2 regions of the Leclercia sp. genome follow, and region 1 is predicted to be linked to the other one. Evidence: predicted binding sites of a transcription regulator. Region 1 holds the regulator's gene; the other holds the start of a gene.
The links. Region 1 encodes PhoB, which activates phosphate uptake and scavenging genes when phosphate is short. Its sites were predicted from a motif close to CTGTCATAAAACTGNCNNAT; they were not measured.

Region 2: pstS (phosphate ABC transporter substrate-binding protein PstS) is a predicted target of PhoB. The motif match lies at 2,291-2,310, and genes of this name have one in related genera.

What each region holds. Positions count from the first base shown of each region.
Region 1 covers NZ_DAIQCE010000002.1:334,350-338,548, reverse strand. Annotated here, with positions in the region: gene sbcC (exonuclease subunit SbcC) at 1-492, opposite strand, end outside; gene sbcD (exonuclease subunit SbcD) at 489-1,694, opposite strand; gene phoB (phosphate response regulator transcription factor PhoB) at 1,889-2,578, shown strand; gene phoR (phosphate regulon sensor histidine kinase PhoR) at 2,600-3,895, shown strand.
Region 2 covers NZ_DAIQCE010000004.1:30,077-34,275, forward strand. Annotated here, with positions in the region: gene glmU (bifunctional UDP-N-acetylglucosamine diphosphorylase/glucosamine-1-phosphate N-acetyltransferase GlmU) at 1-123, shown strand, start outside; gene glmS (glutamine--fructose-6-phosphate transaminase (isomerizing)) at 278-2,107, shown strand; gene pstS (phosphate ABC transporter substrate-binding protein PstS) at 2,398-3,438, shown strand; gene pstC (phosphate ABC transporter permease PstC) at 3,551-4,199, shown strand, end outside.

The DNA.
Region 1 (4,199 bases):
GGCGTTGAGGAAGGCGGCAAATTGCCCCTGGGAGAGCAGCATCGAGCGGGTAAAGCGGTCATAGTCCAGCCCGGTCAGCGAGGCGACAAGCTCCAGTTTATCTTTTACTTTATCCGCGAGGATTTTGCCGTCCTCACACCGGGCCAGCTCCACGCGCGGCACCTGCAGGTTGCCGTCCGGCTGATTGCGCGCCCGGTTCTGGCTCCAGAAAGCGCGGTAGGCGACCCCTTTAACCTCAAACTCTACCTCCGCCAGACATTCGGCGGTGTCGCGGGTCATCAGATCGTTTTGCGATTGCGATACGGTGTTGAGGCGCGGCGTCTCGTGGTACAGCGCGAGGCAGATGGCGTCCAGCAGGGTGGTTTTCCCGGCGCCGGTCGGGCCGGTGATGGCAAACAGGCCGTTGCTGAGGAAAGGCTCGGCGGTAAAGTCGATTTTCCATTCGCCCTTGAGCGAGTTGAGGTTTTTCAGACGCAGGCTGAGAATTTTCACGCGTTATCCTCCTCGTTATCCAGGGCGTGCAGGGCATGGCTGAACAGCTCGTTTAACCGGGCCCGCTGCGCATCATCAAGGGTCTCCTGCGCCAGGCGGCGCTCAAAAACTTCCTCCACCCGCAGCTCGCTGAGGGTTTCACGCAGGCTGTTGGCGAGGAGCTTCTCGCGCAGCTCGCGACTGCGCCGCACCAGCAGCACTTCCACCGGCAGGTCTTCCGTCAGGTGCTGAATTTTACGCTGCATGTCGTGCAGGTACTCCTCGGTGGCAATTTCGATATCCAGCCAGACGGGAGGCGTCTGCTCCACGCCACGCCACTGCTCCAGCTGGGCGGCGATGGCCGCCAGATCGCCCTTCAGCACCGCCAGCGGTTGGGTGATGGGCACCTCCAGGGCGTCGACGGCGCTGAGCTTACCCTGGTCAAAACTCACCAGATGTACGCATTTGCTTTTGCCGGTTTCATCAAAGCTGAGGGGAATGGGGGAGCCGCAGTAGCGAATGTGGTCGCAGCCGCCAATCTTCTGTGCGCGGTGGATGTGGCCCAGCGCAATATAGTCGGCCGCCGGGAAATGCTGCGCCGGGAAGGCATCCAGCGTCCCGATATAGATGTCACGTACCGCGTCACTTTTACTGGCACCGACGGTGGTGAGGTGTCCGGTGGCAATAATCGGCAGGACGCTGTCGCCGCGAAGCTGGCAGGCGGCAGTATACTGATCGGCATAATAGTGGGTGATGGCCGCTAACAGCTGCTGCTGTTTCTCGATCCCCGAGAGGCCCGCCTGGCTTTTCATCACGTCGCGAGGGCGTAAGAATGGGATCGGGCAGAGCACCGCCCCGGGCGTCCCGTCGCGTTTGCGCAGAATTTGTGGCCCGTGACCGGCGCTGGCGACCACGGTGGTGTTAAGAAATGCAAGAATTTCACGGGATTCATTCAGTGTGGCCACGGAATCATGATTGCCGGCCACAATCACCAGATGACATCCGGTCTTCTGCAGGTTGACCACGAAACGGTTATACAGCTCTCGCGCATAGCTGGGCGGCGATCCGGTGTCGAAGATATCCCCGGCCACCAGGATAGCGTCAACCTGGTGGGATTGCGCCATCTCAAGCAGCCAGTTGAGGAACGCTTCATGTTCGGCGGCGCGGCTTTTACTGTAGAAGTTCTGTCCCAGATGCCAGTCCGAGGTGTGAAGTATGCGCATAACAGATCCGTGGCAAAAAAAAGTAAGCGGGATTATAAACATTCAGGGGAAGGAAGATAACCGCTACAATCAGGGCGGCCAGAAAACAACGGCTTGCCTTGATGGGTGGGCAGGTTTTTCATAAATCTGTCATAAATCTGACGCATAATGACGCCGTATTACAAACATGTAACCTAAATAAGACAGGGCTAAGTATGGCGAGACGTATTCTGGTCGTAGAAGATGAAGCACCCATTCGTGAAATGGTCTGTTTCGTGCTCGAACAAAATGGCTTTCAACCGGTAGAAGCCGAAGATTACGACAGCGCGGTGAATCAGCTCAACGAACCCTGGCCCGATCTGATCCTGCTCGACTGGATGTTGCCCGGCGGCTCCGGTCTGCAATTCATCAAACATATCAAACGTGAAGCCTTAACCCGCGATATCCCGGTGATGATGTTGACGGCCCGCGGCGAAGAGGAAGATCGCGTCCGCGGTCTGGAGACCGGGGCGGATGACTACATCACCAAACCCTTCTCACCGAAAGAGCTGGTGGCGCGTATCAAGGCGGTGATGCGCCGTATTTCCCCGATGGCGGTGGAAGAGGTGATTGAGATGCAGGGCCTGAGCCTGGATCCTACCTCGCACCGCGTGATGACCGGTGAAAATCCCCTCGATATGGGGCCTACCGAATTCAAACTGCTGCACTTCTTCATGACCCACCCGGAACGCGTCTACAGCCGCGAGCAGTTGCTCAATAATGTCTGGGGCACTAACGTCTATGTTGAAGACCGGACGGTGGATGTGCATATTCGTCGTCTGCGTAAGGCCCTGGAAACCAGCGGTCACGATCGCATGGTACAGACCGTCCGCGGCACGGGTTATCGTTTCTCTACCCGTTTCTGAACAATGACAGGAGTGTGACGCGTGCTGGAACGGCTGTCATGGAAAAGGCTCTGTTTTGAACTGGTCCTTTGCTGTATCCCGGCCCTGATCCTCGGGGCCGTTTTTGGTTATCTCCCCTGGTTTTTGCTGGCAGCAGTCACCGGACTGCTGGTCTGGCACTTCTGGAATCTGCTCCGCCTTTCATGGTGGCTGTGGGTAGACAGAAGCATGACCCCTCCGCCGGGAAGCGGCAGTTGGGAACCGCTGCTGTATGGCCTGCACCAGATGCAGATGCGTAATAAAAAACGCCGACGCGAGCTGGGCAGCCTGATCAAACGTTTTCGCAGCGGCGCGGAGTCTCTGCCCGATGCGGTGGTGCTTACCACCGAAGAGGGAGCGATGTTCTGGTGCAACGGGCTGGCGCAACAGCTGCTGGGCCTGCGCTGGCCGGACGATAATGGACAGAATATCCTCAACCTGCTGCGCTATCCCGAGTTCGCGCAGTACCTGAAAAAACGCGATTTCACCCGCCCGCACAATCTGGTGCTGAACACCGGTCGCCATCTGGAGATCCGCGTGATGCCCTACAGCGACAAACAGTGGCTGATGGTGGCGCGCGATGTAACGCAAATGCACCAGCTGGAAGGGGCGCGGCGCAACTTCTTCGCCAACGTCAGCCACGAGTTACGCACTCCGCTGACGGTATTGCAGGGCTATCTGGAGATGATGCAGGAGCAGACGCTCGAGGGCGCGCCGCGGGAAAAAGCGCTCCAGACCATGCGCGAGCAGACGCAGCGGATGGAAGGGCTGGTGAAGCAGCTGCTGACGCTCTCCCGCATTGAGGCCGCGCCAACCCTGGCGCTCAATGAAACCATCGACGTGCCGATGATGCTGCGAATGCTGGAGCGTGAGGCGCAAACCTTAAGCCAGCAGCAGCACCAGATCACCTTTGAGGTGGATAACAGCCTTAAGGTGCGCGGCAGTAATGATGAACTGCGCAGCGCCATCTCCAACCTGGTCTATAACGCGGTGAATCACACCCCGGCGGGCACCCATATTACCGTGCGCTGGCAGCATGCGCCCACGGGAGCGGAGTTCAGCGTGGAAGATGATGGCCCCGGTATTGGCCCGGAGCATATTCCCCGCCTGACCGAGCGTTTTTATCGGGTGGATAAAGCCCGTTCCCGCCAGACGGGGGGCAGCGGTTTGGGGCTGGCTATTGTGAAACACGCCATCAATCACCACGACAGCCGTCTCGATATCGTCAGCACGCCGGGCAAAAGCACGCGATTCAGTTTCGTGATCCCGGAACGTTTGATTGCCAGTAACAGCGCCTGACAGCGTCTCTGTAATCAGATATTGCCACAGGCCAGCGAAAGCTGGCCTGTTTGCTTTGCAGTCAACCGAAGCGCGGGTAAATTTTATACGCCTGTTGCTTTTTTGTTCGCATGATTAGCCATGGGTTTTTCTGATAAATGGTGTAATGTTTCAGGTCTCACTTTCAACCTGGCATATTGTTCTGGTTTTGCGATCCCATATTGCCTTTAAACGTTATAAGCGTTTAAATTGCCCTCCTGATATCGTCGGACAGACTGTATTTGCGTGGTAAATCGAAAAAATATTCCTGACCACGGCAGCAGGG
Region 2 (4,199 bases), on a different contig from region 1:
GGCAAAGGCGTCACCATTGCCGCAGGTACTACGGTGACGCGCGATGTGGCGGAAAACGAGCTGGTCATCAGCCGCGTGCCACAGGTTCACAAGCAGGGCTGGAAACGCCCGGTGAAGAAGTAAAAGCATTTTCGGGATGAGGGGATAAAATAATCCCCCTCCCATAAGCAGTACCCATAAAAATAACCCCACTCTCTACAAGGCTCGGGGCGCCCGAAAAGGGCACATACAGGTCAGCGACAACGCAGGCGAAAGCCTCTATTCGGAATCTAAAACTATGTGTGGAATTGTTGGCGCAGTCGCGCAGCGTGATATTGCTGAAATCCTTCTCGAAGGGTTACGTCGTCTGGAATACCGTGGTTACGACTCTGCCGGTCTGGCAGTGGTCGATGCAGAAGGGCACATGACCCGTCTGCGCCGCCTCGGTAAAGTAAACATGCTGTCACAGGCCGCGGAAGAAACCCCGCTGCACGGCGGTACAGGCATTGCCCATACCCGTTGGGCGACCCACGGTGAACCTTCTGAAGGCAACGCGCACCCGCATGTCTCTGAACACATTGTGGTGGTGCATAACGGCATCATCGAAAACCACGAGCCGCTGCGCGAAATACTCACCGAGCGCGGCTATACCTTCGTGTCTGAAACCGACACCGAGGTGATCGCCCACCTGGTTCACTGGGAGCTGAAGCAGGGCGGTACGCTGCGTGAAGCCGTACTGCGTGCCATCCCACAGCTGCGCGGCGCCTACGGCACCGTGATCATGGACAGCCGCGACCCGTCCACCCTGCTGGCCGCTCGCTCGGGCAGCCCGATGGTGATTGGTCTGGGGATGGGTGAAAACTTTATCGCCTCCGATCAGCTGGCGCTGCTGCCGGTAACCCGTCGCTTTATCTTCATGGAAGAGGGTGACATTGCCGAAGTGACCCGTCGTGACGTGACGCTGTTTGATAAATCGGGTGCGCCGGTGAAGCGTCAGGATATCGAATCCAGCCTGCAGTACGACGCGGGTGACAAAGGTGCTTACCGTCACTACATGCAGAAAGAGATCTACGAGCAGCCAAACGCCATCAAAAACACCCTGACCGGGCGCATCAGCCACGGTGAGGTGGATCTGAGCGAGCTGGGCGCCAACGCCAACGAGATGCTGGCTAACGTCGAGCATATTCAGATCGTGGCCTGCGGTACCTCCTACAACTCCGGTATGGTCTCCCGCTACTGGTTTGAATCCCTGGCAGGCGTGCCGTGCGACGTGGAAATCGCCTCTGAATTCCGCTATCGCAAATCAGCGGTGCGCCGTAACAGCCTGATGATCACCCTATCGCAGTCCGGCGAAACCGCCGACACCCTGGCGGCGCTGCGTCTGTCCAAAGAGCTGGGTTATCTCGGTTCGCTGGCGATCTGTAACGTGCCGGGCTCCTCGCTGGTGCGTGAATCCGATCTGGCGCTGATGACCAAAGCCGGCACTGAAATCGGCGTGGCCTCCACCAAAGCGTTCACCACCCAGCTGACGGTTCTGCTGATGCTGGTGGCGAAACTGGCTCGTCTGAAAGGCCAGGATGCCTCTGTTGAGCATGACATCGTTCATGGCCTGCAGGCGCTGCCGAGCCGTATTGAGCAGATGCTCTCGCAGGACAAACGCATTGAAGCGCTGGCGGAATCCTTCTCCGACAAGCATCACGCCCTGTTCCTCGGTCGTGGCGATCAGTACCCGATCGCGCTGGAAGGCGCTCTGAAGCTGAAAGAGATCTCCTACATCCACGCGGAAGCCTACGCCGCAGGCGAGCTGAAACACGGCCCGCTGGCGCTGATCGATGCGGATATGCCGGTGATCGTGGTGGCGCCTAACAACGAACTGCTGGAAAAACTGAAATCCAACATCGAAGAAGTCCGCGCCCGTGGCGGTGTCCTGTTTGTCTTCGCCGATAAAGATGCCGGTTTCGTCAGCAGCGACAACATGCACATCATCGAGATGCCGCATGTGGAAGAGGTGATTGCGCCAATCTTCTATACCGTACCGCTGCAGCTGCTGGCGTATCACGTCGCGCTGATTAAAGGCACCGACGTTGACCAGCCGCGTAACCTGGCGAAGTCCGTTACCGTAGAATAATCCCCTCAGGCTCCACCTTCGGGTGGAGCTTTTTTTCCCGCGTTTTTTAATGACAAACTGTCATCTTCAACTAACTTTTTCAGTGTCACAGAAAGAAAATTTTTCTGAAATCTTAGCGTCATAATGATATCCAACCTGCTGATATATAATCTTTATTTTAACTTCCCTAAAGCTAAATTCTCGCTGTCATAAAACTGTCATAATTCGTACATTTATCTGTCACCTGTTTGTCCTATTTTGCTCATCGTAGCCACTAAACAACGATTTACGAAAATCTTGCAGGAGACATTATGAAAGTTATGCGTACCACTGTCGCAACTGTTGTCGCCGCGACCTTATCGATGAGCGCGTTCTCTGTATTTGCAGAGGCAAGCCTGACTGGCGCTGGTGCAACCTTCCCTGCGCCGGTGTATGCCAAATGGGCTGATACCTACCAGAAAGAAACTGGTAACAAGGTGAACTACCAGGGTATCGGCTCCTCCGGTGGCGTTAAACAAATTACCGCGAATACCGTTGATTTCGGCGCATCTGATGCTCCGCTGTCGGATGAAAAACTGACGCAGGAAGGCCTGTTCCAGTTCCCGACCGTTATCGGTGGTGTTGTGCTGGCCGTGAATATCCCTGGTCTGAAGTCCGGCGAGCTGGTGCTGGACGGCAAAACCCTGGGTGATATCTATCTCGGCAAGATCAAAAAATGGGATGACGAAGCCATCACCAAACTGAACCCGGGCGTTAAGCTGCCTGCGCAGAACATCGCTGTGGTTCGTCGTGCTGACGGTTCCGGTACCTCCTTCGTCTTCACCAGCTACCTGGCGAAAGTGAACGAAGAGTGGAAATCCAAAGTCGGTTCCGGCTCTACCGTGAACTGGCCAACCGGCCTGGGCGGTAAAGGTAACGACGGTATCGCCGCTTTCGTACAGCGTCTGCCTGGCTCAATCGGCTACGTAGAATACGCTTACGCTAAGCAGAACAACCTGGCGTACACCAAGCTGGTCTCAGCTGACGGTAAACCAGTAAGCCCGACCGAAGAGAACTTTGCTAACGCGGCTAAAGGTGCTGACTGGAGCAAATCTTTCGCTCAGGACCTGACTAACCAGAAAGGCGAAGGCGCGTGGCCAATCACCTCCACCACCTTCATCCTGGTGCACAAAGAGCAGAAGAAACCTGAGCAGGGTACTGAAGTGCTGAAGTTCTTCGACTGGGCATACAAAAACGGCAACAAACAGGCGAACGACCTGGATTACGCCAGCCTGCCGGACAGCGTGGTTGAGCAGATTCGTGCTGCATGGAAAACCAACGTGAAAGACAGCAGCGGTAAAGCGCTGTACTAACAGGATATTTTTGACGAAGATGGCGGGTGGCAATAACGCTAACCCGCCAGGCCCGGTAAGCGTCAGCGCCACCGGGCATATTCGTAAGACGTCTCAAACAGAAGAGTAATTTATGGCTGCAACCAAGCCTGCATTTAACCCTCCGGGTAAAAAAGGTGACATGATTTTCAGCGCGCTGGTAAAACTGGCTGCGCTGATTGTGCTATTGCTGCTGGGCGGCATCATCGTGTCTCTGATTTTCTCCTCCTGGCCGAGCATCCAGAAATTTGGTTTCTCCTTCCTGTGGACCAAAGAGTGGGATGCGCCGAACGATATTTACGGTGCGCTGGTGCCGATCTACGGCACGCTGGTGACCTCATTTATCGCCCTGCTGATTGCCGTGCCGGTGAGCTTCGGTATCGCCCTGTTCCTGACGGAACTGGCGCCGAACTGGCTGAAGCGTCCGCTGGGTATCGCCATCGAGCTGCTGGCGGCAATTCCAAGTATCGTGTACGGCATGTGGGGCCTGTTTATCTTTGCCCCGCTGTTCGCGACATACTTCCAGGAGCCGGTGGGCAACGTCCTCTCCGCCATCCCGTTTGTGGGCGCCCTCTTCTCCGGTCCGGCATTCGGTATCGGGATCCTGGCCGCAGGCGTGATCCTCGCCATCATGATTATTCCGTACATCGCAGCGGTAATGCGCGATGTCTTCGAACAGACCCCGGTGATGATGAAAGAGTCGGCCTACGGCATCGGCTGCACCACCTGGGAAGTTATCTGGC